Regions from separate parts of the Brevibacterium sp. 'Marine' genome, predicted to be linked through region 2. Evidence: predicted binding sites of a transcription regulator. Region 2 holds the regulator's gene; the other holds the start of a gene.
What was found. The regulator LexA, encoded in region 2, represses DNA repair genes until DNA is damaged. The targets are predictions, from matches to a motif close to TCGAACANNTGTTCGA.

Region 1: HF684_RS17570 (HNH endonuclease signature motif containing protein) is a predicted target of LexA. The motif match lies at 9,133-9,148, and genes of this name have one in related genera.

The regions. Positions count from the first base shown of each region.
Region 1 is NZ_CP051626.1:3,917,374-3,932,443, reverse strand. Features, by position in the region: gene HF684_RS17605 (monovalent cation/H+ antiporter complex subunit F) at 1-347, shown strand, start outside; gene mnhG (monovalent cation/H(+) antiporter subunit G) at 337-732, shown strand; gene HF684_RS17595 (response regulator transcription factor) at 722-1,474, shown strand; gene HF684_RS17590 (HAMP domain-containing sensor histidine kinase) at 1,471-2,985, shown strand; gene HF684_RS17585 (hypothetical protein) at 3,072-3,785, shown strand; gene HF684_RS17580 (alpha/beta fold hydrolase) at 3,921-5,936, shown strand; gene HF684_RS17575 (amidohydrolase family protein) at 6,034-7,266, shown strand; gene HF684_RS17570 (HNH endonuclease signature motif containing protein) at 7,369-9,054, opposite strand; gene HF684_RS17565 (hypothetical protein) at 9,317-9,910, shown strand; gene HF684_RS17560 (hypothetical protein) at 9,978-10,673, shown strand; gene HF684_RS17555 (copper chaperone PCu(A)C) at 10,854-11,504, shown strand; gene HF684_RS17550 (Dyp-type peroxidase) at 11,494-12,804, shown strand; gene HF684_RS17545 (glycine betaine ABC transporter substrate-binding protein) at 12,920-13,822, opposite strand; gene HF684_RS17540 (methylated-DNA--[protein]-cysteine S-methyltransferase) at 14,121-14,645, opposite strand; gene HF684_RS17535 (glycine betaine ABC transporter substrate-binding protein) at 14,849-15,070, opposite strand, start outside.
Region 2 is NZ_CP051626.1:2,607,090-2,622,159, reverse strand. Features, by position in the region: gene HF684_RS11780 (hypothetical protein) at 1-196, shown strand, start outside; gene miaA (tRNA (adenosine(37)-N6)-dimethylallyltransferase MiaA) at 203-1,123, shown strand; gene dapF (diaminopimelate epimerase) at 1,217-2,206, shown strand; gene HF684_RS11765 (methyltransferase) at 2,209-2,823, opposite strand; gene hflX (GTPase HflX) at 2,955-4,427, shown strand; gene HF684_RS11755 (ATP-dependent DNA helicase) at 4,424-6,394, shown strand; gene lexA (transcriptional repressor LexA) at 6,488-7,243, opposite strand; gene HF684_RS11745 (LysM peptidoglycan-binding domain-containing protein) at 7,478-7,816, shown strand; gene HF684_RS11740 (histidinol-phosphate transaminase) at 7,946-9,124, shown strand; gene hisB (imidazoleglycerol-phosphate dehydratase HisB) at 9,121-9,717, shown strand; gene HF684_RS11730 (hypothetical protein) at 9,714-10,316, shown strand; gene hisH (imidazole glycerol phosphate synthase subunit HisH) at 10,313-11,014, shown strand; gene priA (bifunctional 1-(5-phosphoribosyl)-5-((5-phosphoribosylamino)methylideneamino)imidazole-4-carboxamide isomerase/phosphoribosylanthranilate isomerase PriA) at 11,073-11,810, shown strand; gene HF684_RS11715 (SseB family protein) at 11,815-12,669, shown strand; gene HF684_RS11710 (M20 family metallopeptidase) at 12,716-14,062, shown strand; gene HF684_RS11705 (AbgT family transporter) at 14,126-15,070, shown strand, end outside.

The sequences.
Region 1 (15,070 bases), 1.3 Mb from region 2:
CCGTGCTCATCGTGCTCGCGATGCTCGGCTTCGTCGGTTCGGTGAGCGTGTCGAGGTACGTGTCGAAGTCCGATTCGATGACCCTGGGCGCCGAGGCGGGGGCACTGTCGGACTTCACCAGCACGGATTGGCATATGCCGCGTGGTGCGGGGGAGCAGAGCGCCGAAGCGACGGAGGTCGGGGAGCCGGAGGTCACCGAGATCACGGATCCCACCTACGACGCCCACGCCGACAGCGACGGAGAGGGCGAGGGCACCGGGCCCGACCCGGGACCTGAAGACGCCGAGCACATGTCGGGTGGCGACGGATCGGGTGGCGACGGAGAGGAGAACAGTCGTGGTTCTTGACATCATCTCGGCCGTGCTCATCTTCCTCGGCGCGGTCCTGTCCCTGGCCGCAGCGGTCGGTCTCGTCCGCTTCGCCGACCTTCTCTCGCGTATGCATGCGAGTGCGAAACCCCAGGTGTTGGGCCTGGTGCTCGTCGCTGTGGCGATCGCGATCCAGTTCCCGACCTGGGCGACGGTGACGACGTTGGCGATCATCATCTCCTTCCAACTGGTGACGATCCCCGTCGCCACGCATATGGTCGGCCGCGCCGGATATCGCACCAAGCACCTGCGTCGATCTATGCTGTACCGAGATGAACTCGCCGAGGCGGTCGATCGTGCCGAGGCGAGAGAGATCGCCTGGGAACGCCAGAGAGGAACCGGAACTGACCACCATGACGGCTGACAATCACACCGAGCCCCAACCACTCGTCTTGGTCGCCGATGATGAGCCGGACGTCCTCGGAGCGGTCGTGCCGTTCCTCGAACGCTCCGGATTCCGGGTGCTGCCCGCCAGCGACGGACTGCTCGCCCTCGATGAGATCCACCGCCACCGACCCGATGTGTGCGTCCTCGACGTGCTCATGCCCGGAGCCGACGGACGGCAGGTGCTGCGTCGACTGCGCCAGGAGGAGAACTGGGTTCCGGTGCTGCTGCTGACTCAGGTCGGCGAAGGCGTCGAGCGGGCGATGGCACTCGAAGAGGGCGCCGACGACTACCTCAACAAGCCCTTCGACCCGCACGAGCTCGTCGCTCGCATCCGTGCCGTGCTGCGTCGCACCCGCAATGACGGGCCGCCCCTGGCCACAGCACCGGTGCTCGTGTCCAGCTTCGGTCTGCGCGTCGACCGAGTCGGACGCCGGGCCTGGTTGGGGCAGCGTGAACTCGTCATCACGCCGAAGGGCTTCACCCTGCTCGAGTACCTCATGGTGCACAAGGACGAACTCATCGAACGTTCCCGCCTGCTCGAAGTGCTGTGGGGATTCGAAGAGGCCGTGGGCACCCGTGCCGTGGACTCCCGTGTCGCCGAACTGCGTCGCGTGCTCGGCGAAGATGCCGCAGAGCCCAGGTGGATCGCCACCGTGCAGGGGCGCGGCTACCGGTTCGTCGGTGAGGTTCGCGGCGAGGACGGACAGAGCCGTCTATGACGAACTTCCTTGTCTTCGAGATCCAAGTCTGGCTGTTCCTGCTGCTGCTCGTCATCGTGCTCGGCGGTCTGGCCGTCGGCGCCTGGTTCGGCTGGCGGCATCTGAAGAAGCGTGAGGCCGCGCTGCGGGAATCCATCGAGACGGCCGCGGCCGAGGATTCGATGACGAAGCGCAATCGGATGCTCATCCGACTCGACCATGAGCTGAAGAATCCGCTGACGGCGCTGCGCACCTCGGCGGCGAGCATCCGCGAGGTCGTCCGTGACGGCGGTACTCTGAGCGAGGTGGAGCCGGCAGCGAAGCAGGTCGACGTGTCCTCACGCCGGGTCGCCCGACTGCTGGCCGATCTGCGCAAGCTCGCCGATGTCGAGACGCGCATCATCGAATACGCCCGCGTCGATCTCGACGCGCTCATCCATCAGGCCGTCGAAGATGCCTCGACTGCGCCGGGCGCCGAAGATCGGATGATCGTGGCGACTGTCGCCCGTGCTCCGTGGCGGCTGCCCGATGTCGCCGGTGAGGAGGATCTGCTGCTCACCGCGATCCTCAACCTGCTGGGCAATGCCCTCAAATACTCGTCTCAGGCCGAGGTCGTCGAGCTGCGCGCCAATGAGCAGATCATCGACGGCCACCGCTGGGTCGTCGTGGAGGTCGCCGACACGGGCAGCGGCATCCCGCTGGCCGAACAGGAGAACGTGTGGGACGAGCTCTCTCGCGGTTCTCGTGTGCGGGCGGTGGCCGGTTCGGGAATGGGGCTCTCGCTCGTGCGTGCCATCGTCACCAGGCACGGCGGTTCCGTGCAGCTCTTCAGCCAGGAGGGCGTGGGCACCTCGGTGCGTATGGTCCTCCCGGTCCTCGCCGATGCCGCACCCGTGACCGTTCCGCAGATGTCCGATCATATGGATCGGGTCGCCGCCGGTTCGCATGCGGTGCAGCCGGTACAGCAGGCGGATTCGCGGCGGGCACCCGGATTCCTGCCTCCCCGGCAGCCGAATGAGGCCGAACTGCAGGGACGGATCCTCGGCACTCCCAGGCGGACGTCGAAGCGTCGCCTCGAGAGAGTCGACGGAAACCTGGTCAACCGTCGGACGGGCGAATCCGTCTCCGGTGGATTCCCACCCGATTCCGGCCAGCATTCGCAGTTCAAGCCACCGCGGCAGGCACCGAACGTCGGCGGACAGAACCCGGGTTACGGGCAGCCGCCAGTCGGCAGCCAACCGCACTCCGGCCCGCAGAACTTCGGCCGGCCCTACGCGGGAGGTCAGCCGAATTCGGGCCCGCAGAACTTCGGACAGCAGCCCGTCGGCAGCCAGCCCGTCGGCAGCCAGCCCGGTGGCCCGTACAACGGTCAGCCGCCTGCAGGCAGTCAGCCCGCCGGACAACCACCTGTCGGCAGTCAGCCCAATTCAGGTCCGCAGCCGTCTCAGCAGCAGTACGGACAGGCCCAGCCGAACCAGAGCGGCCCGGAAGCGGGGTACCCGGAACGTCGTCGGCACGGTGACCAGCAGTGAGATCAGTGACTGGACGAACGCCATCGCCCACCTCCTCCTCCGCGGGGAGCTTCGCGTCGAAGGGCCTCCCATCGTCGAGATCCGCAATGGGCAGGGTCGCCTCGGGCAGACCCGCCTCGGTGCGGCGAGCCGCGGCGGCCGGCACACTCGCGCTGACCGTCCTGCTCAGCGGTTGTTCGGTCTTCCAGGTCCGCACCGAAGACAAATCGTCTGGTCCCATGCGGGTCGGTGTGCAGGAGACCGCCGGCCCCGAGCCCACAGGCACACCCACCGAGGCCGGAATCCCCGAGGGGATGACGAAGACGTCGGTGACATTCGGCAGCAGCTGCCCGGTCGAACTCAGCTTCGCGCTCGGCGATGACTGGAGGGACAGCAGCGGCAACACCGATCAGTTCCATGTCTTCACTCACGGCGATGACAGTTCTCGCGCCGATATCATCCTCGTCAACTGCAATGACGAATATGGTGACAGTGCGCAGGAAGTCGTCGACAGTAAGCGACGCTATAACTTCTCCGAACAGGACTCACAGGTGTTGGCCGAGCAGACGGGATCTCTGGCCGCGGGAGAGTTCTGGAGCTATCAGGGTGAACTCGGTCCCACAGAGATCCTCGCTCTCAACAGCAAACCCACCTATGCGTTCGGCGTGCAGACGGGTTACAAGATCAACGGACGCCTGGTGAATCTGTCCATCGAGATGCGCACACCGAAGACGAACACCGAAGTGGCGGAGGACTTCAAGAAGATGCTGCCGACGGTGACGATCGATGGTGAGAGGGTCCCGGCACCGAGCTTCCGCTGACTTTCCGCGGAGTGTCGAACGACGCGGCGATCACGTGACCGCGACCCCCGACCGTGACCCCGACCGACCACCTCCGTGAACTGGAGTTTCCTTGGATCTCACCCGGGAGTCGACATTGGGACCTAGGATGGGAAGATGACGACCCACGACGCAGTGACCCGACTCCTCGACGCCCGCCGCCTGCAAGGCCTCTTGACGAATCAGAGCGGCCGCGTCATCGCCCAGTACTCGTTCCTCAACTCCGAGGGCAATTCCTCTCTCAGCCACCTCGCCGATATCAGCGGGGAGAGGCCGCGGCGGATCACCCGCGGCGACCAGTCCGTGGGTCCGGCCGCGCTGAGTGAGAACGGCACGATCGTCTTCGCCTCCAAGCGCAAGGGCGAGGACGGCAAGGATGCGGAGTCACCGAGCCTGTGGGCACTTCCAGACAATGGTGAGGCCCGCAAACTCGCTGATCACGCGGGCGGTTTCTCCCGCATCGAGGTCAAGGGTGAGACCATCGTCGTCGAGTTTCCCGTCCATACCTGGGCCGCCGACGAGAACGACCATCAGGAATTCAGCTCCGAACGCAGCGATGCGAAGGTCAGCGGGATCCTCCACACCGGGTTCCCGATCCGCCGCTGGGATCATGATCTGGGGCCGGGCCGACAGACCCTGGCCGTGGCCACGCTCAACGAAGCGGCCGCCGACTTCCCCGAAGCCAGCGACGAGCTGAGTGCCCCGGCGGGCCTGGACTTCCGATACCTGTCTCTGCCGTCCGGTCGACTGGTCGACTGGGCCGTCGACGATGAGGCTCGCTTCGTCCTCGTCCAGCTCGAGAAGCCGATCCCCGGCCAACTCGAGGCCAGTGAGATCTGGCGCGTGGATCTCGACGGGGAACCCGAACTGCACCGTCTGACGAAACCGGCAGCCGATCACAGCTTCGACATCGAAGCCATCAGCCCGGACGGAACGAAAGCACTGGTCACCCGCGTACAAGCCTGGACTCCGCAGACCAACCTCGCGGCCGAACTCAAGGTCCTCGACCTGGAGACCGCAGAACTGAAGTCCGTGTGGCCGGATGCCGATTTCTGGTTCTCCCCGATCTGGGCGGACGATTCGACCATTGTGGCCACCGCCGATGACCACGGCCGCGGCAGCATCTTCATCGGTGGTGTCAATGATGCGCAGCCCAGGCGGCTCGTCGGGGGAACCGATCAGAAGTATTCGTTCTCGGGGCTGGCACTGCGCGAGGACACGGTCGTGGCGACCGCCTCGGCGATCGATGTCGCGCCCCTGCCGATCTCCGTCGACCTCGCCACCGGAGTGATCAGCGAACTCGCGAACCCGGCGACGGTCCTCGACGAGGAAGGCACCCTCACCGAGGTGGAGGTCCGTGCCGAGGACGGCACGCCGATCCGTGCGTGGCTGGTCCTGCCGGAGGGGGAGGGGCCGCATCCGCTCGTCGTCTTCGCCCACGGCGGACCGTGGGGGTCATGGAATGCGTGGACCTACCGGTGGAATCCGGGTCCTTTTGCGGCCGCCGGCTATGCTGTGCTGCTGCCGGATCCGGCGATCTCCACCGGATACGGGCAGGCGATGATCGATCGCGGGCAGCAGCAGCTCGGCGGCACCCCGTTCACCGACATCATGGCGCTGACCGAGGCCGCAGGGGAGAGGACGGACATCGATGCCGAACGCATCGGCCTGGCCGGCGGATCCTACGGCGGGTACATGGCCAACTGGGTGGCCGGGCACACCGGCAGCGCGTTCAAGTGCATCGTCACCCACGCCTCCCTGTGGAACACCACGTCGATGGGGCGGACGACGGACAACTCGTCCTGGGATCAGGCGATGCGGGAACAGTCGGCGCAGTATTCGCCGCACCTGTTCGCCGATGACATCGAGGTGCCGATGCTCGTCATCCACGGTGACAAGGACTACCGGGTCCCGATCGGGCAGGGCCAGGAACTGTGGCTGGACCTGCTCACCCGGGCGAAGACTCCGCTCGACGCCGATGGCGACACTCAGCACCGGTTCCTCTATTTCCCCGACGAGGGGCATTGGATCCTCGGCCGTGGGAACGCCGAGGTCTGGTACCGCACCGTGCTCGCGTTCCTCGACTCGCACGTGCTCGGCATCGACGCGAACCGAGTCCGCACACTGGGGTGAGTCGGCAGTCGATCCGTCCGCTTCCTGCGGAGGGGGAATTTCACCGCCCGATTCCGTACCCTGAATGTGGTGTTCGCAGAGCGATGGAAGGACCCTGATGACACAGACCGAACAGATCCCCGCCGAGGCGGTCATCCACAATGCGTGCATCCTCGACGGTGATCGGGCGACGTTCTCCGAGGAGACCGCAGACACGTGGATTGCGATCGCCGACGGAACGGTCACGGCACGGGGCCGCGGGGACGGCTGGAGGGACGGAGCCGCCTCGGGGCGGATCGAGGTCATCGACGCTGCCGGCGGATACGTGGCTCCCGCGTTCGTCGATATCCACTGTCACGGTGCGGGCGGTGCGAGCGCCGAAGACGGGATCGAGTCGATCGATGCGATCCTCGACGTGCATCGGTCTCACGGCACCAGCCGGCTCGCGCTGTCCTACGTCTCGGACACGATCGAGGGTCTGTGCCGGTCACTGCGTGCCGGTGCCGGGCTCGTCCGCGATCGGGCCATGGTCATGGGTCTCCATGCCGAAGGGCCGTTCCTGTCCCCGGATTTCAAGGGTGCGCATGCCCCTGAGGTGCTCACGTCGCCGACCCCGGAGGCCGTCGAGGCGATCCTCGAAGCCGCAGATGGATCTCTCGCGCAGATCACCATCGCACCCGAGCTGCCCGGTGCGCTCGATGCGATCGCGCGGTTCTCTGCGGCGGGCGTGCGTGTGGCCGTCGGTCATACGGCCGCCGACTTCGAGCTGACCGCGCAGGCGTTCGAGGAGGGAGCAAGCATCCTCACCCACGCATTCAATGCGATGCCGGGCATCCATCACCGTGCTCCGGGGCCGGTCCTCGCTGCGGCTGAGGCTGAGCATGTCACCGTCGAACTCATCAATGACGGTGTCCACGTCGTCGCCCCGGTCGTGCGCATGCTCCATGAACTCGTGCCCGGACGCCTCGCGCTCATCACCGATGCCATGGCGGCGACGGGCCTGCACGACGGGAGATATCACCTCGGTTCGCTCCCGGTCGAAGTCAAGGATGCGGTGGCGCGCCTGGTCACCGCCGACGGCACTCAGGGTGCCATCGCGGGGTCCACTTTGACGATGGACGACGCCGTGAAGCGAGCCGTCGCCGAGGTGGGGCTCAGCCCGTTCGATGCTGTGCAGTCCGCGGGACTTGTTCCGCTGCGTGCGGTGGGTGGTGTGCCGGGGTCGGGTGATTCTGTGCGTGCGGTGGGTGGTGCCGTTGATTCCGGCAGCCTGTTGGCTCGCGGAATGCCGGCTGACCTCCTGCTCCTCGATGAGGACATGAGCATCCGAGACTCGCGGTTCGGCGGCTGAAGCCGGCCGAGGCGGGCCGAACCCGGTTGAATCCGGCCGGATCGGGCTGAATCCGGCTGAACTTGGAAAGTGGGCACAGCTGTCCCCTGAAAGTTGAGGCGGCTATTTGTCGAACAGGGAGTCGATGATGTCATCCGCGATGAAGCGGGCGTGGAGGATCGGAGTTCGAGCAGGATCCTTTGCGGCGGGCGGAATGTAGGCGGGTCGCCCGTCGAAGAGCATCACCGTGTCCCAGTCGGTGCGGTCAAGCAGGTGGTGATGATAGCTGCAGAGCAGCGCGAGATTGTTGATCTCCGTCTTGCCGCCGAGCGACCATGGAAACACATGGTTGGCATCGCACCAACCGGGAGGGGCGTCACAGCCGGGGAAGGTGCAGCCTCGGTCGCGGGCGGTGATCACTGCCAGCTGCTTGCGATTGGCGAAGCGCTGTTCTGTGGCCACCTGCATCGTCTTGGCCTTGTCGCTCATGAGGTGGAAGAACAGCGAGCCGTTGAGGCCGTTTCTCATCAGTTCCTTGATGGGAACGGGATTGTCGGCACCCGTGGTGCCGTGTCCCGTGCCCTTGGCCAGATCTTCGGCGGTGGCGTTGATGACGAGAGCATAAGGCGCTCCTGCAGCCGTCCGCTGCTTGTCGATCGTGGTGACGAGGCCGGCGAATCGTTCGTAGATCCATTCGCGCGCCGAGGGCTGTTCGGCGCTGACGTCGACGAAACCGCCGTCCTCACGAACGCCGACGCCGGGGACGGCAGCCGAATTCCCGCTCGTGCGAGCTGCGTCGAGATCGGGTTCCGGAACTCGCTTCGCGTCATATCGGTCACCGGAGAGCACCGCATCGACGATCTCAAGCAGCTCTTTGTCAGGAAGCGGCGAGCTCGATGCCTCGGAAGCAGCGGTTACGGTGACGGGATTGCCCACGGCCGCGATCCCAGAGGCGCCGGTCGCCGAGTCGGCACCGGTCTTGTCGGCATCGGCACTGTCGTCTTCTCCCGCAGCTTGGATTCGTGAGGTCAGCAGTCCGTTGAGAGTGCCCCCGGTGACGGGGTCGAGCAGTCCACGCAGCTCCCAGTCGCCGTTGGCCCTGGCACGCATGGACATGTTGTAAGCCGAGCGGTCGCCTGAGTCTTTCGGTTCTTCTCCGTCCGGGTCGATGTAACCCATGAGCTTGCCGAAGATCTCCCGCAGGTCCTTGAGGCGGACCTTGGGTGCGTTGTCGACCAAGCGCGTCTCGACGTCGGTGCGGACCGCCTGACTGACCCACGTGGGCAGCTTGCGCATGCAGTCTTCGATGACAGATGCCTGGGCGGCGGAGATCGTGCCGGCATGGAGCGCATCCGCGACGACCGGGTAGAGAGGCGGCAGAGCCTGTCCGGCCATATCGACGCGTCCGCCGAGGTTCTTGGCCATATCGGTCCGGCGGTTCGCCTCCGCGCCGGTGAGGTTGAACCGGTTCTCGATGAGCGATTTCGTCGACTTGGCGCCGAAATCGCTGGGTGTTCCGACGCGTTCGCAGACGGAGAGTGCGAGCGTCGACAATGCGTCGTTGATGCGTGTGATCGCCTCGACCCCATCGGCGAGCATAATGGCCTGATCCGGTCCCATGGGGCGATCGAACGTGCGCAGCTCATCTTTGAGGCTCATCAGCTGAGTGATCGAAGAGGTGACCTCGGGCGCAAAACGGCTGAGATCCGCCCACTCCTCGTCGGCCAGCAGCGGATGACCGCTGGTCTGCGGGGAGTTGCCGGCGGTCCGAGCGGAATGATCGGAACTGCGTTCGGGAGTGAGGGTCATGGGGATGATTTCCGTTCACCAACATCGTTGTTGTTGGCATCCAGTTTACTCTCGAAGGAAATAGAATGCCATAGAGAATCGAAAAAAAGTTCGAACAAATATGGCGTGTTCGCAGATGTTCGATCATAGAAGCATGGACGCTTGCCAGATTATTGCGGAAGCGCATGCCGATGACTCGTGCTGCATCCGGCCCGTTCCGCCGAGGCCTCCGTGGCAGCGTTCCGGCTTAGAAAGTGTCAGGCGGTCGTGGCACGATTGGAGTATGGATGCCCTGCTCCTCATTGATACCGACGACGCCAGCTACCCCAGCGATGACGCCATGGAGACCCTCGGCGATATCGTCACCCGGACCCGCGCGGTTGGCGGTGTGCTCATCTTCGCGTCGACGAAGGCCGACCTCGTCGACACTCCCGATGAGGAGCTGAGCATCTTCGTCCCCGATGAGGAGGATCTCGTGCTTCGCTCCGAGAGCCCGGATGTGTTCGAGGGCGTCGACGATCTGGCCGCAGGTCTGCATGACCTCTCCGTCGACCGGATCATCATCGCCGGCGCCGACGCCACCGCGGCCACGCCCGGGGCCGACGCCACCGTGGCGGAGCCCGACGCCGGAACTGGCGGCGATGCCACTGACCCCGCCGCCCAGGCAGAGGGCGATGTCGACGCCGGCACCTCCTCGGCGAGCACCCCCGGAGCCGTCTACGCCTCGGCGATGGCGGGGCTCGTGTGCAACTTCGACGTCGTCGTCCTCTCCGACTCCACCACAGATCCCGACGGAAAGCTTGTCACCTGGGGCGATGCTGCCGTTGGGGCCGGCGCTATGGTCAAGAAGACCGCTGATACCTGGCTGCGGATGTAGGCTCAGCCGCCTTCCCGAAAGTGTTCTACATTGAGTAGAATGTGGGAGCGAGCTGAGAGGAGGGCCCATGACCGGATGGACGAAATCCGTACGCGCGCTCTTCGCCGCTCTCTTCACGACCCTTCTCGCCCTGCTCATGCACCTCGCCGCCGGTGGCGGAATCTCGGTTCCCGGCACTGTGGTCGTCTTCGTCCTCGTCCTCTGGGCGGCGATGATCGTCGCCGGCAGGCGCCTGGGCTACCTCACTCTGGCCGGTCTGCTCGGCCTCGGGCAGGTGCTCATGCACCTGACGATGAGCTGGTCCGCCCACACCCTCGCCCATGCGGGGGCTCACACGGGAACCGCCCATTCTGGAACCGGCCAGACCGAGTCCGCGAGTACCGGTTCGACCTCCGCCGAGGCGGCCCTCCACGCCCACGCCGGACACATCGTCCCGGCCCCGGGCTCCCTTGATCTCGGTCCGGCCGCATCCGCGCTCGGACATGCCAACCACGGTGCCACCTCGGTGGGGATGATCATCGCCCACCTCGTCGCCGTCCTCGTCACCGCCGTGATCCTCAAGCGCGGTGAGGACATCGTCCTCAGCATTCTGCAGCTGGCCCTGGGCCCGGTGATCGGTGCACTGCGTGCCCTCGCCGAGGCGGCCGGAGTCCTGGCCGACGAACCGTTCCGCAAGTTCTGCGCTTCGTTCCGGCTGCCGCAGCCGGTCACTTCGGCGGTCGTCGGTCCGAACTATCGGCGCGGACCACCCGCACTCGTCTGACATCCCATTCGGCGGATCCACCGCCGACCCACACCCGATTTCCCGGGTGACCATCCATCTTCGGGCGACCGCCGAAACAGCAGCGGCTCGCCCCTCGGTGACAGTCGAACACGTCCGCGCAGACCGCAGCGCAGGTCGACCCGTGCTCGACTGCACCTGAATGACGAAAGTGCAGACACCATGCGAAAGAACATCAGCCTAGCCGTTGCCCTGCCCCTCGCCGTCGCCATCGGCCTGGCAGGCTGCGGCCACGACGACAGCACGGCAGCCGGGCCGACACAGACCGACGGCCGCAGCAGCTCCGCCTCAGCGGACACTGCGGACAGCAAAGTCGACGCCGAGGCGCTCAGCCTCGACGGCGCCTGGGTCAAGGCCGCCGACGACGGAATGACCGCAGTCTTCGGCGAGCTGAAGAACAACACCGACCAGGACATCAACCTCGTCGAAGCGAAGTACGCGGACGCGAAGATGGTCCAACTCCACGAAACCGAAGGCGACGGTCCCGGCGGAATGTCCATGCGGGAGAAGAAGGGCGGCTTCACCATCCCGGCCGGGGAGAGTCTCGACCTCGAGCCCGGGGGCGATCACATCATGATCATGGGCCTGAAGAAGGCCATCAAGCCGGGCGAGCAGATCAGCCTCGACCTCGTCACCGCCGACGGCGAGACCGTCGAGGTCACAGCCGTGGCGAAGGAGTACTCCGGAGCCCAGGAAGACTACGCGCCCGGTGAGGCCGAAGGCTCCAGCGACGGCGAGAATGCCGACCACGCCGACCACGCCGACCACGGCGGTCGCGAGGATTCCGACCACGGAGACCACGGTGACCACTGAGCCCGGTCGCCCCGGCTTCAGCCGCCGCGGTCTCCTGACCTCGGCGGCCGCGGCCGGCGGCGTCGGAATCGTCGGCGCCACGGGCGGATTCGCACTCGGCCGCGGCTCCGGGTCGCAGGGCACGAGCGCCGGTGACGGAGGGCCGCCTCGGCGAGATCTGGGCGGGGCGAACGGGCCGCAGACCGAGCCGTTCTACGGCACTCATCAATCCGGTGTCGAAACCCCGGCGCAGGCGTATGCGCACTTCATCGCGTTCACGCTGGGGCCCGGGATCACGGCCGCCGAGGCGGTGCGCTGGCTGCGGCTGCTCACCGCGGATGCGGCGGCGCTGACGCAGGGGCGGGCGCCGCTGGCCGACTCCGAATCGGAACTCGCCGTCGACCCCGCCCGGCTGACGGTGACCTTCGGGTTCGGCGCCGCACTGGTGGCATTGGCCGGACAGGACCACGTCCCGGACTGGCTGAGGCCACTGGAGGCGTTCTCGATCGATCGCCTCGATCAGGACCGGTGCAGGGGTGACCTGCTCCTGCAGATCTGCGGCGACGACCCGCTGACCTTGGCACATGCCAGGCGCATGCTGTTCAAGGACTCGCGATCGTTCGCCGAGGTGGCCTGGCAGCGGGACGGATTCCGACGTGCCTACGGCAGCTCGGGGGAGGGGACGACCCAGCGGAACCTCTTCGGTCAGCTCGACGGCACGGCGAATCCGGGGCCCGGATCCGAGGACTTCGCGCGGATCATCTGGGGCCAGGGCACCGAGACTGCGGACCCGGTGTTCTCCGCTCGCGGGGAGCCGCCGGCCGATCTCGGCGCGCATCTGCCTGTGTGGATGCGTGGGGGAACGACGCTGGTGCTGCGTGATATTGCGATGAACCTCGACACCTGGGACCAGGCCGATCGTCCGGCACGGGAGTTCGCGGTCGGGCGGACCATGGACACCGGGGCACCGCTGTCGGGCAAGTACGAGTTCGACGTCCCGGACTTCACCGCCGTCGATGGGCGCGGGCTGACGAAGATCTCGCAGGTCGCGCATATCGCTCGTGCCCGCGACGGGCTGGGTCCGGCGGCGCAGATCCACCGGCGCACGTTCAACTACGAGACCGGTGCGGGTGGGGATTCGGGGCTGCTGTTCGCGTCGTTCCAGGCCGATATCGAGCGGCAGTTCCTGCCGATCCAACGCCGCCTCGCCGAGGTGGACCTGCTCAACGAATGGACGACCCCGATCGGGTCGACTGTGTGGGCGATACCGCCCGGAGCGGCCGAGGGCGGCTACGTCGGGCAGGAGCTGTTCGACGGGTGAGGAAGCGGCGCGGCCGCCGGGCCAGCCGCCACGGCCGCATCCTCACTGCACTGGCAGCGGCCGCCGTCCCCGCAGTCGCGGGTGCGGCGGCCGCATCGTGTGAGCGCCCGGATGCTCAGTCGGTGATCTCGGAGTCGAAGGCCTTCGGGTTGTCCTTGACCCACTGGTCGACGGCGTCACCTTCCTGACCCTCTTCGTATTCGTTGACGATGAGGTCTTCGAGCTCTCCGTACGTCTTGTCGTCGAGCTTGATTCCCTTGATGAGCTCGGACGCTTCGGGGAACTTGTCGCTGAAGCCGTCGGTGCCGAGGAAGTGCATCTTCTCCGGATCGCCCATGGCGTTCTTCGGGTCCTCGAGTTCCTTGACGTCGAAGGCGTTGTTCGCCCAGAACGGCCGCCACAGGGTGACGACGATGTCGTCCTTCGCGTCGATGGCATTGCCCAGCTCGGTGAGCATGGCCGGGGTCGAGGAGGTGACGAGTTCGAAGTCCTTCTCCAAGCCGTACGCAGGCATCATCGAATCCTTCGTCACCTTGGTCAGACCGGCTCCGGGTTCGATGCCGACGATCTTGCCGTCGAACTCGTCAGCGTTGTCCTTGAGCTCATCCAGCGAATCGATGTCGACGTAGTCGGGCACGACGATCGTGTTCTGCGCCTTGTCGTAGTAGGTGCTGATGTCCTCGATCTTGTCGCCGTACTCATCCATGTACTGCTTGTGGGTCTTCTCCGGCCAGGCGGAGGGGTAGATGTCGATGTCGCCGTTCGCTACTCCCGCATAGAGGATCGCAGCTTCGGAGATCGTCTCCAGCTCGGGCTCGTATCCGAGTTTCTCCAGCTGGTCCTCGAGCAGGAACGCGGTGCTGCGGCTGTCGGACCACGACGAGATGTAGCCGATGGTGATCGTGCCCTTGTCGCCGTCGGAACCGGCGTCCTTGCCGGCTTCCTGGGAGCATCCGGTCAGGGCGAGGCCCAGCGTCGCACAGGCGGCGACAACGGAGGTGAGTGTGCGTGACTTCATCAGTTTCCTCTTCGTGGTGGCTGCTCGAGCGCGGTGAAACCGCCGACTCTGGCAATTCCGGTCGTCCGAGCAGGAACATGTGAATGCAGGATCATTTGTGATCACAAAAGTTGGTACGGCAATGTAATCACATTATTCGCGCAACTTCCAGTGGCGTCCTCCTGATCTGCCGTGGTCCCGACCCGTGTTCGGAGAGCTCCGCCCGGTGGACAGCTGCGTGCAGCACAGCGGCGGCACGGAACGGGACCGAAGCAGGCCGGAAGCAAGCCCGGCGCGGGCCCGGACCGCTTCGGGAGCGTCAGAACAGCGGCTGCGGCAGGGCGCCTTCGAACTCGAGGAGGCGCCGCTTGGTTTCGAGCTCGTGCCCGGGCAGTCCGCCCGAGTACCCGCCGAGCCCGTCACCGGCGACGACACGATGGCAGGGGACGATGATCGGGATCGGATTGAGCCCCATGATCCCGCCGACGGCCCGCGCCGGAATCCCGGTGCCGCTGGCTTCGGCGAGTTGCCCGTAGGTGACCGTGGTCCCCGCCGGAACCTCGTCGGCCAAGGTCGTCAGCACGATCCTCGCGATGTCCGATACCTGACCGAAGTCCACGGGGAGATCGACGTCACCGAGGAGGCCGTCGAAATACGCCCGCAACTGGGCGGCCGCCTCGGCGAGGATCGGGTCCGACTGTCCGGCTGCCTCGGCGGGGATCGTTTCGGCGGACACAGCCGCCTCGGCGGATGTGCACCATTCGAGCCGGACGACCGACCGGCCGTCGCTGAAGACTGTCAGGGGGCCGACGAAGGTGTCGACGGCTGCCGAATGAGTCGCCATGGGGTGCCCTCCGTTCGGGTTCCGCGCACCGAACGCGGTGTCAACGGCGCTGCCCCATCGAGTCTACTCACACAGCTGTGCCCTCCCGACTCTTCCGAGTCGGGAGGGCACAGCATATTCATGACTGCACGCCGCGCTGTGGGGAAGTCAGCAGCTGAGCAGAGGACGTCGACCTCAGGGCAGCTGCTGCCGCGGCGACGAGATCACTCCTCGTCAGGCAGCTCACCTTCGTAGGCGTCAGGGTTGGCCTTCAGCCACTCGGTGATGGCCTTCTTGCCATCATCCTTGTATTCGTTGACGACCAGGTCCTCGAGGTCTCCGTACTGCTTGTCATCGAGCTTGATGTTGCCGATGTAGTCGGCCGCATCGGCGAACTCATCGCTGAAGCCCTTGGTCGCGGTGAAGTGGAGCTTCTCGGGATCGCC
Region 2 (15,070 bases):
CGGGCCCACGCTCGACACCGCAAGACTGGTCGAACTCAGTGAGCGCGCGGAGACCATGGCCGCGAATCTCAGCGTGCTTGCCGCAGGAATCCGCCACGTCGTCGACCACGGTGCTCGGGTGTCGACGCTGGAACCGGTTGTCGACGAACCCGTTCACGACGTGCGGACACTCTGCGGCACCGGAATCTGGGCATGATCGCCGATGGCTGAGGATAACGCGCCGATCATCACCGTCGTCGGAGCCACCGCCACCGGGAAATCGGACCTTGCGCTGGATCTGGCCGGCCGCCTCGGCGGGGAGATCATCAACACGGATTCGATGCAGTTCTACCGAGGGATGGACGTCGGCACAGCGAAGCTGCCGGTCGATGAGCGGCGGGGGATTGCGCACCATCTCATCGACATCCTCGACATCACCGAAGAGGCGAACGTCCAGGACTTTCAGACGCGTGCGCGGGCGGCGATCGCGGACATCCGGGGGCGCGGACTGCGCCCGATCCTCGTCGGCGGGTCCGGGCTCTACGTGCGTGCTGCGGTCGACCATATGGAGTTCCCGGGCACCGACCCTCAGCTGCGGGCCCGCCTTGAGGCCGAGGTCGCCGTCGACCGGTGGGCGCTGCATCAGAAGCTGCGCGAACTCGACCCGAAAGCGGCCGAGAAGATCACCGTCAACGACCAACGACGCATTGCGCGAGCCCTCGAAGTCATCGAACTCACGGGGCGTCCGTTCAGCGCTCAGCTGCCGGACTACCAGGAGATCGAACCGACCCTGCACCTGGGTTTGAACATGGACCGAGCCGTGCTTCACGAGCGCATCGCCACTCGCGTCGACCTCATGTGGGATCACGGGTGGGTCGACGAAGTGATTCGGCTCCTCGACGCCGGACTGGCCGAAGGCAAGACGGCGTCGCGCGCCATCGGGTACGCACAGATCCAACGCCACCTGTCCGGAGAGCTCACCGCCGCCGCGGCGAAGGACGAGACGACGATCCGCACCCGGCAGTTCGCACGTCGACAGGACACCTGGTTCCGTCGTGATCCGCGCATCCACTGGATCGACGGCAGCGCCGCCGACGCCGAGCAGAACCTGGCGGCCGCCCTCGACGTCCTGGGCGGGCACTGACGACATAGCGGCCGAGCTCGATGTGGCGGCCGCGCTCGACGTGCTGAACGGGCACTGAAGACCTGAGCCGACCGTCCCCGATAGGATGGAGTCATGAGCACTCCGGATACCCCGTTCGCCGCCTGGTCCGATGTCACCTTCGTCAAGGGGCACGGCACCCAGAACGACTTCGTTCTGCTCTCCGACGACGACAGCAGGCTGGAGATGCATCCGGAAGCCGTCGCCACACTCGCCGACCGGCGGGCCGGACTCGGCGCCGACGGCATCATCCGCATCGTCCGCTCCGCCGCCAGCGGCATCCCGGGGGCCGCCGAACAGGCTGACGCCGGTGCCGAATGGTTCATGGACTACTACAACAGCGACGGCAGCCTCTCCGAGATGTGCGGCAACGGCGTTCGCGTCTTCGCCCACGCGCTCGTGGCCAGCGGCCGCGTCTCCGCCGAGGCCCGCGACATCCTCGTCGGCACCCGCGACGGAATCAAGACCGTGCGCACCACCCTCAACCCGGCTCTCGGCGTCCAGACCGGAGACGATGTCGTCGACACCGGCACGCCCGGGCCCGGATCTGCCAGCGACGCCTGGTACACGATCGACATGGGGGAATGGTCACTCGACCCGTCAAGCAGCGTGCTCGTGACCACCGGAGGCATCGAGGTCGCCCGACCCGGATTGCGCGTGTCCACCGGCAATCCGCACACCGTCGTCGCTCTGGCCGAGAATTCCGAACTCGCCGCCGCCGACCTGCGTGATGCCCCCGTCCTCGACCCCGTGCCCGCACAGGGCTCGAATGTCGAATACATCGTCATGGAACCGGCCCGATCCGATGTGGCCGGGGGAGAAGGCGCCCTGCGCATGCGCGTGTTCGAACGCGGCGTCGGCGAGACCCGCTCCTGCGGAACCGGAGCCTGCGCGGCAGCGATCGCAGCCCACCACTGGGCCGGCGAGCAGTCACCTCTGCAGTGGAGAGTCGACGTGCCCGGCGGTCAGCTGCGCATCGAAATCGAACCCGATGCCGAAGGAACGAGCGGGCGCGTCAGCCTCGCCGGACCCGCGGTCCTCGTCGCCAGCGGCACGATCAGCTGAGCTCAGCCGCGCTCGACCGTGAGCACGCGGAAGCCCTTCGACGATCCCGTGCGCACGACCTCGAAGCTGTCACCGAGCATCCCGGCGATCCACTTCTGCAGGGAATCGGCACCGAGGTTCTTCGACACGACGAGATCGGCGCGACCGCCCGGCGCCAGACGCGGCAGCCAGGTCTCCAAGAGCTCATGCAGCGCCTCCTTGCCGATGCGGATCGGGGGATTCGACCGGATCGCGGCGAACTGCAGGTCGGCGGGAACATCGGCGGCGGTGACGGTGTTGATCGAATCGAGACCCAGCCTGCGCGCATTCGCCGCGGTGGTCTCCAGGGACCGGGAGTTGACGTCGAGTGCCCACACTCGCACATCCACCTCGGCGTCCTGGGCATCCAAGGCCGTGTGCAGGGCGATCGGCCCCCACCCGCAGCCGAGGTCGAGGATATCGCCGGCCGGCGGCTGCGGCAGATGCCGCAGCAGCACAGCCGTGCCGAGGTCGAGGCGGGTGGGTGAGAACGTGCCGGATACGGTTTCGACGGTGACGGCGCGGCCGGCCAGATCGAGGTTGAGTTCCCGCGACTTGGCCTCGCTGCTCGGCGATTCGGTGAAATAGTGCTCTGACACCGTTTCAGTGTAGACGGCTGTGGGAGAATTGATGGACACCACCGTCGGTGCGCACCGGTGCGAGACCGGTGCGAGGCATGACGACGTCGGCACGAGAAGTCCCGTGCGGACGGCAGAGAACAAAGGAATGAATGACGTCTGAAGACAAAGAGCGTCGCAATGCGATGCTCGACCGTGTGCTCTCCCGAGGCGCCCAAGCCCTCGACGATCACGACACCACCCCCGAGGACGACCAGTTCGACCTCGCCGAGCGCGCCGCGCTCACCCGCGTGGCCGGGCTGTCCACCGAACTCGAAGACATCACCGAGGTCGAATACCGTCAGGTCCGCCTCGAACGCGTCGTCCTCGCCGGGATCTGGAACACCACCCAGGCCGAAGCCGAGAACTCGATCCGCGAACTTGCCGCGCTGGCCGAAACCGCCGGTTCCGACGTCCTCGACGCGCTCATCCAGCGCCGCGACAAGCCGGATCCCGGCACCTTCCTCGGCAAGGGCAAGGCCGCCGAGCTCGCCGAGGTCGTCGCCTCCGTCGGCGCCGACACCGTGATCATCGACTCCGAACTCGCTCCCAGCCAGCGGCGTGGACTCGAGGACGTCATCAAGGTCAAGGTCGTCGACCGCGTCGCGCTCATCCTCGACATCTTCGCCCAGCATGCGAAATCCCGCGAAGGCAAGGCCCAGGTCGAACTCGCCCAACTCGAATACCTCCTGCCGCGTCTGCGCGGTTGGGGTGAGTCGCTGTCCCGGCAGGCCGGCGGTCGTGTCGCCGGCGGTGCCGGAATCGGCTCTCGCGGGCCCGGTGAGACGAAGATCGAACTCGACCGTCGCCGCATCCGTGCGCGCATGTCGAAGCTACGCCGGGAGATCAACGCGATGGCGCCGTCTCGAGAGACGAAGCGGAAGAACCGCGCCCGCCACCATGTGCCGTCCGTCGCGATCGTCGGGTACACGAACGCGGGCAAGTCCTCCCTGCTCAACCTGCTCACCGACGCCGAGGTGATGGTGCAGAACGCCTTGTTCGCCACCCTCGATCCGACCGTCCGGCAGGCCAAGACTGCCGACGGCATCGTCTTCACCTACACCGACACCGTGGGGTTCGTCCGCAACCTGCCCCACCAGCTGGTCGAAGCCTTCCGTTCGACCCTGGAGGAGGCCGCCGGTTCGGATCTGCTCCTCCACGTCGTCGATGCCTCCCACCCGGATCCGCACGGTCAGATCCAGGCCGTGCGCAATGTGCTGGGGGACGTGGAGACCGGGGACATCCCCGAACTCCTCGTGTTCAACAAGGCCGATATCGCCGAGGAGGCTGTGATCACCGGCCTGCGCGCGGAGTACCCCGACGCCCAGTTCGTCTCCGCCGTCTCGAAGGAAGGGATCGACGACCTCATCGAGGCCATCGAGAACCGCCTTCCCGTCCCGGATATCGACATGACCGTGCTCATTCCCTATGAACGCGGTGACCTCGTGTCGAAGATCTACGCCCTCGGCACGGTCGAACACGAATCGCACGGCACGGAGGGCACCAGCCTGCAGGCGAAGGTGCCGACCGAACTCGTCGACGAACTGCGCGAATTCCAACGTCCGGACCTGGTCATCGACGAGTGAAAGCAGTCGAGAACCTCCTCGAATCCGCTGTCGGCGCCATCGGCGGATCGCCACGCGAGGGTCAGCAGGAGATGGCGCAGGCGGTCGCCTCGTCGCTGGACAAGGGAATCCATCTGCTCGTGCAGGCGGGAACGGGCACCGGCAAATCGCTGGCGTACCTCGTCCCGGCGGCCGAATACGTCACCCGCACCGGCGGGAAGGTCGTCGTGTCCACTGCGACCCTGGCCCTGCAGACTCAGATCATCCACCGCGACCTGCCCCGGCTGTTCAAGGCCGTGAAGAAGGACCTCGACCCGCTGCCCCGAGCGGCACTGCTCAAGGGGCGGCGGAACTATGTGTGCAAGCACAAGCTCGCCGGCGGATACCCCGACGAGGGTGAGGGCATGCTCTTCGACCTCGGGGCCGACGCCGAGGCGGGACGCAAACCCACCGAACGTTCGGGTCTGGGGGAGGAGATCCAGCGGATCCGCACCTGGGAGAAGACCACCGACACCGGCGACCGTGACGACCTCCTGCCCGGTGTCAGCGATCGCGCCTGGTCACAGGTGTCCGTCAACGCCTTCGACTGCCTCGGATCGAACTGCCCGCTGTTCACCGAATGCTTCGCCGAAATCGCCCGGAACAAAGCCGCCGAAGCCGATATCGTCGTGACGAACCATGCCCTGTTGGCCATCGACGCCTTCGGGGAATCGAACGTGCTGCCCGAACACGATGTCATCATCATCGACGAGGCCCACGAGCTCAAGGACCGGGTGACCAGCGCCCTGTCCGGGCAGATCAACACGAGCATGCTCTCGGCGGCGACGAGCTCCGTGCGCAAACACACCACGGTCCAGGACGGGGTCGTCTCGCTGCTCGATTCCGCCGCGGCGGCACTCGAACGCGCCCAGACCTCGGTGCCCGAGGGACTCATCCTGCATATGAGCGAGGCGCTCGGACTGGCCCTGGCGCAGATCCGCGACTCCGCCCGCCAGATCATCAACGACATCGGCGGCAAGACCGACGACGCCGATGCCGGACGGCAGATGGCCAAGGCTCGCTGTCAGGAGATCTTCGAACTCGCCGAACGCTTCTGCGACCCGGGCAAGAACGACGTCATCTGGCTCTCCCGGTCGACGTTCAGAGAGAAGGAGACGACGAACCTGGTCGTCGCACCCTTGAGCGTGGCCGGCACCATGCGCAATGGGATCTTCGAGGAATCGACGGTCGTGGCCACCTCGGCGACCCTGTCCCTGGGCGGGAACTTCGACGCGGTGGCCGCTTCGTTGGGACTCTTCGGACCCGACGCCCCGAAATGGGACAGCCTCGATGTCGGATCACCCTTCGACTACGGCAAGCAGGGCATCCTCTATGTCGCCTCCCATCTGCCCAAACCCGGCCGCAGCGGGCTGAGCGAGGAAGCGCTGACCGAGCTCGCAGAACTCGTCGAGTCGTCGAACGGCGGTGCCTTGGGGCTGTTCTCCTCGCGGGCGGCGGCCAATGCGGCAGCCGAACACCTGCGGACGAAGTTCGACTTCCCGATCCTGCTCCAAGGCGACGACGGACTGCCCGCGCTGGTCTCACAGTTCACGGCCGATGATCAGACCTGCCTGTTCGGGACGATGTCCCTGTGGCAGGGAGTCGACGTGCCGGGACGGACGAACCGCCTGGTGATCATCGATCGTCTGCCGTTCCCACGTCCGGACGACCCGCTCATGCAGGCACGGGCACGCGATGCCGACCAGCGTGGAGTCAACGGCTTCATGGCGGTGTCGGCCACGCACGCCGCCCTGCGGCTGGCTCAGGGGGCCGGTCGCCTCATCCGCTCGACCGGTGACAGGGGAGTGGTGGCCGTGCTCGACTCGCGGCTGCGCTCGGCCCGGTATGCCGGGTTCCTCGTCAATTCGATGCCGAGGATGTGGCCGACGACGAACTCCGGCCTCGTCCGCACAAGCCTGGCCAGACTGGCCGAAGCTGACGAGAAGTGAGGCAGACGGTGCTGAGCTCCGCCGGATGACGCAGAAGCGCCCGCGACCAACCGTGGTCGCGGGCGCTTCTCAGTTCGAAGGCGGGGCGGAGGATCAGAGGCGGCGGATGACCGCGACGACGAGGCCCATGATCTGTGCGTAGGTGCCGTCGATGGGTTCGTAGTTCTCGTTCTGCGGCATCAGCCACTGCTGACCGGCCTTGCGCTTGAGCGTCTTCACCGTGGCCTCGCCGTCGAGGAGGGCTGCGACGATCTGACCGTTGTCGGCGGTGTGCTGCTTGCGCACGACCACCCAGTCGTCGTGGCAGATGGCGGCTTCGATCATCGAATCGCCGACGACCTTGAGCAGGAACATCTCTCCGGAGCCGACGACCTGCGTCGGCAGGGAGAAGACATCGTCGACCTCCTGCTCGGCCAGGATCGGGCCGCCGGCGGCGATGCGTCCGACGACCGGGACCTGCACGGTGTTGTTGGCCAGCTCCTCGTACTTCGCGCGCTCGGCCTCTTCCTCTTCGAACGGATTGACCACTTCGATGGCACGCGGGCGCTTCGGGTCGCGGCGGACATAGCCGAGGCGTTCGAGCTGGGAGAGCTGGTGGGCGACGCTGGAGAGGGACGCCAGTCCGGCGGCTTTGCCGATCTCGCGCATGCTCGGCGGGTAGCCGTTGGCTACGACGGCGCGTTCGATGGTCTCGAGGACGAGACGCTGGCGGGGAGTCAGGCGGAAGTCGCCCTCACCGGATGACCCCTCAGGGATCTGGACCACGTCGTCATCGCTGCGAGCGGCTGCGATCTCGGTGGCAACATCTTCGTTGCGAGGCCTGCCTCTGCCTCGTTTGTTCTGAACCACTGCTCGTTCCCCTTCGTTCTATTCCCTGCCGCTGAACGCCGTGATCTCCGCTTCGAAGATTCTCGTGTCAGTGCCGACTGAGATGGTTCTGACAGATCAATCAACAACGCTGGTTCCCTCTCATTGTCGCATAGATGTTCGAGTTGGACTGGACATTTGTTCGATTGGCATGTTGAATAGAACAGACGTTCTACCGATTACTGGTGGAATCGTACGAATGAAAGAGGTAATGCGATGTCTGCACAGAACACCGAGCTGCGCCTGACCACTCGTGGACGCCAGGCTGTGCGCCTTCTCCGGACCCTGCTCGTCGCTCTCGTCGTCATCGGCGGAGCGGTCCTCCTCGCCACCCAGTCGTTCTCGGCCGCTGCCGTCGCCGAATCGGAGACGGAGAGCATCGGCATCGACGCCGAGGCGGTCGTCGTCGGTGAAGGCGAATCGCTGTGGACCGTAGCGACGAGTCTCGGCATCGACCGCGACACCCGTGATGTCGTGGCCGACATCGTCGAGATCAACCACCTGGACACCCCGACCGTTCACCCCGGCCAGACCCTCGACGTCCCCGTCCGCTGAGGTCGAGGCCGGCTCGGCCGGCAGGGCGCCGGCCACGGGCCGACCCGTCCGATCGGGTGAGCCGACCGGCGCACCTCGATGCCCGACCCGCCGCCCGGGCGGCGGGGGCCTCTCGGTAGAATGGTCGCCGTGGGAAACATCGAATCTCTGCCAGTGCGCTCCGACCTCGTCGGCCAAAAGCCCTACGGGGCTCCGCACCTCAATGTGCCGGTCCAGCTCAACGTCAACGAGAACGCCTATCCGCTGCCGGACGTCGTTATCGACAGCATGCGTTCCGCCATCGACGACCATTTCGCGGGACTCAACCGTTATCCCGATCGCGAATTCACCGCACTGCGCGAACATCTCGTCACCTATTTGGACGGTGTGAACGAACGTGCGGGGGACACCGTCGACCTCGACCCCTCCATGATCTGGGCCGCCAACGGTTCGAATGAAGTGCTCAGCCATATCGTCCAGGCCTTCGGCGGACCGGGCCGCACGGTCCTCGGGTTCACCCCCTCCTATTCGATGCACCCGCTCATCACTACGGGCACGGGTGCCGAATGGCAGCACGTCGAACGCAAGGACTATTTCACTCTCGATGCCGAGACGGTCGCCGCCGAGGTGGCGCGGGCGAATCCGGACATCGTCTTCCTGTGCACTCCGAACAATCCGACCGGCACCTCGATCGGCCTCGACGTCATCGAAGCCGCCTACGACAATTGCGCAGGGATAGTCATCGTCGATGAGGCGTACGCGGAATTCTCCCGCCCCGCCAAGTCCTCGGCGATGACTCTGCTTGACGGCCGGCCCCGCCTCGTCGTCTCCCGCACCATGAGCAAGGCCTTCGCCTGTGCCGGACTGCGTTTGGGCTACGCCATCGCCGCCCCCGAGCTCATCGATGTCCTCCGCCTCGTCCGCCTGCCGTACCACCTGTCCGAGGTCACTCAGGTGCTCGCCTGCACGGCACTCGAACACGCGGAGCTGCTGCTGGGCAACGTCGACCGACTCATCGACTCGCGCAACCGCATGTCGAGCCACCTCGCCGAGGCGGGCTTCACCGTCCACGACAGCGATTCGAACTTCGTCCTCTTCGGCAACATCGCCTCACCGGCCGAGCTGTGGCAGAAGCTCCTCGACCGCGGAATCCTCATCCGCGATATCGGCATCACCGGCCACGCCCGCGTCAACGCCGGCACCGAGGACGAGACCGAAGCGTTTCTGACCGCCATCGACGAGATCCTCGCCGACGACCCTGACCTCCTCGCGGACCGTCCGCAGTCTCCGACCCCGTCATCAGCCGCCCCGACGAAAGGCACTCCATGAGGCAGGCCCAGAACTCACGCACCACCTCCGAGTCAACGGTGTCCGTGTCCGTCAACCTCGACGGCACCGGCACCTCGAACATCTCGACTTCCGTGCCGTTCTTCGACCATATGCTCACCGCCCTGTCGAAGCACTCGATGATCGACCTCGACATCACCGCCACCGGCGATACGCACATCGACGTCCACCACACCGTCGAGGACACCTCGATCGTCCTCGGCCAGACCATTCGCGAAGCACTCGGCGACAAGGTCGGCATCCGCCGCTACGGCTTCGCCGCCGTACCGCTGGACGAAGCACTGGCCCAGTGCGTCGTCGACGTCTCCGGTCGACCCTACTTCGTCCACGAAGGTGAACCCGAAGGCCAGCAGTACCACCTCATCGGCGGTCACTTCACCGGTTCGATGACCTCCCACTCACTGGAATCCATCGCCTTCAACGGCGGACTGACCGTCCACCTCGACCTGGTTCGCGGCCGCGACCCGCACCACATCGTCGAAGCCGAATTCAAGGCCTTCGCCCGCGCGCTGCGGCAGGCCGTCGAGACCGACCCACGGAGCAACTCCGTTCCCAGCACCAAGGGAGTCCTGTGAGCACGACCGTCATCGTGACCCCATTCGGGGTCGCCCAGCAGCTGGCCGCCGCCTGCGTGCTGTCGAACATCTCCGGCACCATCGTGCCGATCGGCGAGTTCAGCGGCATCGTCCTCGCCGACACCGATGTCAATGCCGGCAACGAGGCGGCCGCGGCGATCTCGAAGCTCGCCGGCAAACATGAGGTCCTCCTCCTCGTGCGCAGCGAAGAGCAGATCGACGCCGGCCACTTCCGCCACGGCGCCCGAGAATCCGATGTGCCGGCCGGACTGGCACTGAAGAACCTCCCCGATGTCCTCGAAGGGCTGCTGCTCGAAACCGTTGCCGCAGACGACGTCGAAGGCAGCATCAGAACCGATTCGATGACGAAGCTGCAGGCCAGTGCGGCCACGATGAGTCCGGGCCGGGCGGCCATGGCGCGCACGGCGCTGCTGTGGATCATCGCTGCCGTCCTCGCCGGACTCGTCACCGCCTTCGGCATTGCGTTGGCACTGGGCGGGAACACCATCGCCTGGGTCGTCGCCGCGCTCAGCGTCATCGTCCTCGGGTTCTCCCTATGGAGGATCTGGTCGGTGCTGAGCAAGGGGGCGAAGCGATGACGACGGTCGCCGTCCTCGACTACGGAGCCGGCAATGTCCGCTCCGCCGTGCGTGCGGTCGCCGCGGCCGGTGCCGAGGTCACGCTCACGGCCGATCACGATGTCATCAACGACTCCGACGGACTGCTGGTCCCCGGCGTCGGCGCGTTTTCGGCAGTCATGGCCGGACTGGAGAACGTCGGGGGAGTCGACCTCATCCGGGACCGCCACGAACAGGGGCGACCGCTGCTCGGCATCTGCGTCGGCCTCCAGGTGTTCTTCGCCCGCGGCGTCGAACACGGAGTCAGGACCGAGGGCATCGGTCTGTGGCCCGGTGCCGTCACAGGGCTCGAAGCACCGGTCATCCCGCATATGGGATGGTCGAAGGTCAACGCTCCCGCAGACTCGGCCATGTTCGCCGGCATCGGAGACGAACGCTTCTACTTCGTCCACTCCTACGCCGCGACCGAGCCCCCGGCGAACGCGACGGTGACGACCGCCCGCCACGGCAACGACTTCATCGCCGCTGTCGAAGACGGAACCACCTGGGCAGCACAGTTCCATCCCGAGAAATCCGCCGAGGCGGGCGCCAGGCTGCTGCGAAACTGGCTCGCCTCGTTCGCCGCCGACAGCAGCACCGGTGGTGGTTCCGGCAGCACCAGCGATTCCGGCAGCACCAGCGATTCCGGCAGCAACCCCACAGACCCACTCAGCTCCTGACCGAGCACACCGACTATGGTTGCCTCAAACCCCGTGGCACCCTGGCAGAAAGGTCACAATGACAGACAGTTCGAACAAGCTGGTCCTCCTCCCCGCCGTCGACGTCGCCGACGGCAAGGCCGTCCGCCTCGTCCAGGGCGAAGCCGGAACCGAAACCGACTACGGCTCACCCATCGACGCCGCCCAGGACTTCGAGAGCCGTGGCGCCGAATGGATCCACCTCGTCGACCTCGACGCCGCCTTCGGACGCGGATCGAACTCGGATCTGCTCAACCAGGTCGTCAAGGCTGTGGGGATCAAGGTCGAACTCTCCGGTGGAATCCGTGACACCGAAAGCCTCGAACGCGCACTCGACACCGGAGCCGAGCGCGTCAACATCGGCACTGCCGCCCTGGAGAACCCCGACTGGACCGCGGAGATGATCTCGCGCTTCGGCGATCAGGTCGCCATCGGCCTCGACGTGCGCGGAACCACCTTGGCCGCCCGCGGCTGGACGAAGGACGGCGGAGACCTCTACGAAGTCCTGAACACCCTCGAAGCCGCCGGCTGCTCCCGCTACGTCGTCACCGATGTGCGCAAGGACGGCACCCTGAAGGGTCCCAATGTCGACCTGCTCAAGGACCTGGCGCAGAAGACGGACTCTCCGATCGTCGCCTCCGGCGGAGTCTCGAGCCTCGATGACCTGCGTGCCCTCCGCGAACTCGTGCCCTTCGGCGTCGACTCCGCGATCGTGGGCAAGGCACTCTACGCCGGCAAGTTCACCCTGGAAGAAGCCCTCGAGGTCGCAGGACGGTGAGCCGGTGAGCACGCACTCGCACGAGCCGCGCCAGCCGGACGAGCCGGGCCACTCGCCCGAGCCGCACGAGCCCCGGTCCGCCGCATCTGCCGACCAGGCAGGCGACGCCCACGCCCCGACGGATTCCGCCGGTCAGGCGTGGGCGGGCCGGGACCTCAAACCCAACCCGTTCTCCGGTGACACCGGGCTGGCGGATGCGGCCCTGCTGGAGGCCCTGACCCAGGTCGCTCAGGCCCCCCTGGATCCCGCCGCACACCAGCAGGTCGTCCGGGCTCTGTCCGGGGCCAGGCTCTACGCCCCGATCGTGCCGATGGCTCTCGACCAGGAGATCGGGGAGAACGGGCTGATGGCCGACAACTCCTCGGAGATGGCGATGGTCCGTCTGCAGGCCGAGGACGGACGCGAGTGCACCCCGGGATTCTCCGGAATCCCACCTCTGACCGCGTGGCATTCGGGCGCCCGTCCCGTGCCGATCGAGTCCGAACGGCTCGTCCTCGGGGCGATCGAGGCCGAATCCCAGCTCGTCGTCCTCGACCCCGGGGCCGAGTCCTCATTCCTGCTGCGCCGTCCGGCGATGTTCGCGTTCGTGCAGTCCCAGCCCTGGACTCCGTCCTGGGCCGACGCCGAGGTGGCCGGGCGTCTGCGTACCATCGCCGAGTCCTTTCCCTGGTTGGCTCGGATCGGTGTGAGCCCCGGCAGCAACAGCGTTCACCTCGGTGGGCCGGAGCTCGGCATCACGCTCGGCGTCGAGTCCGAGGTGGCCCCTGTTGAAGTGCGCCGGTTCCAGGAGGCCGTCGCCGGTGACGAGGACCTCGTCGCGAAGATCGATTCCCTGGCCATCCGCGTCGTCGAAGTCTGACTGTTTCGGGCGTGTCAGATCGGCAGGGCACCTATGCTTATGACCCATGAGCGAAATCCGTGACCTCAGCCACTCGACCGCGCCGGACGACAGCTACCTCGACGAGATGGCCCGGCAGACCCGGGCTCGGGCCGAGCAGGCCGCCGAGTGGACCTCCGACTTCACCGGCGCCTCGGAGACGAACCGGTCGGGCATCGCTGCGGGTCTGAACGCAGCCGAGGACGACCTCACGGACCTGCTCCACACCATCCACGGCCTCGCCGAGACCGCCTTCGAAGAATTCGATTCGGTCGCCGCGATCGCCTCGGTGCTGGACAATCACGGAGTCGACGTCGAGACCGGCCTCTACGGTGTGACGACGACCCTGCGCGCCACGACCGGTTCGGGTGACGGGCGCACGATCGCGATCCTCGCCGAATACGACGCCCTGCCCGAGATAGGCCACGCCTGCGGGCACAACATCATCGCCACCGCCGGAGTCGGTGCCTTCCTCGCCCTCCACGCCCTGTACGAGAAAGACCCTGCAGCCGTGCCGGGCACCGTCGTGCTGCTGGGCACTCCGGCCGAGGAAGGCCATTCGGGCAAGGAGGTCATGGCCCGGGCCGGTGCCTTCGACGGCATCGACGCTGCCATCATGGTCCACGGCTACGGATACGACTGCGCCGACCAGGTGTGGCTGGGACGTCGCCTGCTCAAGGTCACGTACTCAGGGGTGGCCGCCCACGCCTCGGCGCAGCCCTTCATGGGGCGCAACGCCCTCGACGCGGCGAACCTCTTCTACCAGGGGCTCGGTCTGCTGCGGCAGCAGATGCCGCCGATCTCCCGCCTGCACGCGGTCATCACTGACGGCGGAACGAGACCGTCGATCATCACCGAATCCGCGACCGTGCAGTGCTACGTCCGCTCGAAGTTCCCCGAAACGCTCAAAGAGCTCTCCGACCGGGTCGAGGACGCGGCGAAAGGTGCCGCACTCATGACCGGAACCGGCGTCAGGGTCGACTGGGACGACCACCCGCCCTCGCTGCCCGTGCGCACGAACCAGGCGCTGACCGCCCGTTGGGCCGAACACGAACAGACCCGCGGGCGCCAGCCGCTGCCCGCCGGCGTCCTCGACGAATCGATTGCCGCGTCCACGGACTTCGGCAACGTCTCCTACAGGATTCCCGGCATCCATCCGCTGATCAAGACCGCCGACGCCGAGGTGGCCCTGCACACCCGTGAATTCGCCGAGGCAGCGCAGACCCCGGCCGCCGAATCCGCGGCACTCGACGGGGCCTACGGACTTGCGTGCACCGCCCTGGACTTCCTCGCCGACGATGCCCTCGCCGCCGAGGTGACCGCAGAGTTCGACCGTGAGGGCGGAGCGATCGATGTCGAACACTTCTTCGACTGAACTCGCCGCGTCACCGCGCGCAGCACACCATCGAGCCCTTTCGATCGATAAGAAGGACTGATCATGTCAACGACGACAAACGGCAGAGTCGGCTTCGGCCAGAGAACGCTCGACTGGATCGAACGCATCGGCAACAAGCTGCCCGAACCGTTCACCCTGTTCCTCGGGCTGTTCATCCTCACCGGGCTCGTCTCCACCGCCATGGCCCTGGCCGGAGTCTCCGTGTCCATCCCCGGCACCGAGGACACCGTGGCGATCAAGGGCCTGTTCACCGGTGAGGGTCTGGCATGGCTGACGACGACGATGGGGGAGAACTACATCGGGTTCCCGCCGCTGGCGACCGTGCTGCCGATCCTTCTGGCCGTCGGCGTCGCCGAGAAGTCGGGGATGCTGGCCGCCGCCGTGCGCATCGCGTTCGGCAAGAGCCCGAAGTGGCTGCTGCCCTATGTCGTCGGTTTCGTCGGCGTCGTCGGCTCGATCATGGCCGATTCCGCGTTCGTCATCATCCCGCCCCTGGCCGCGCTCGTGTTCAAGGCCGCGGGACGGCACCCGATGGCCGGCCTTATCGGCGGGTTCGCCGCCACCGGAGCCGGCTATTCGACGTCGATCGTGCCCACCAGCCTCGACGCACTGTTCGCGGGCATCACCACCTCGGTGATGGATACGCTGCCGAACACCGACTACACCGCGGTCAACCCGGTGTCGAACTACTACTTCAACATCGCCTCGTCGATCGTGCTGGCAATCATCGCCGGCTTCATCATCGACCGGCTCATCGAACCGAACATGGTGCGCAAGGGCGTGCCGCGTGAGTATGCGAGCGCCTCGGGGAGCGGCTTGGCGCGGGAATACCGGGCGCCCGACAGCCCCTACGGGGACACCTCGGCGACATCAGAGGATCAGTCCTCGGGCGATTCCCATGAGTCCGAGACCACCGAGATCAAAGCGGAACTCGAGCCGGAGGAGAAGAAGGGGCTGATCTGGGCGGTCGTCGCGGCGCTCGTCCTC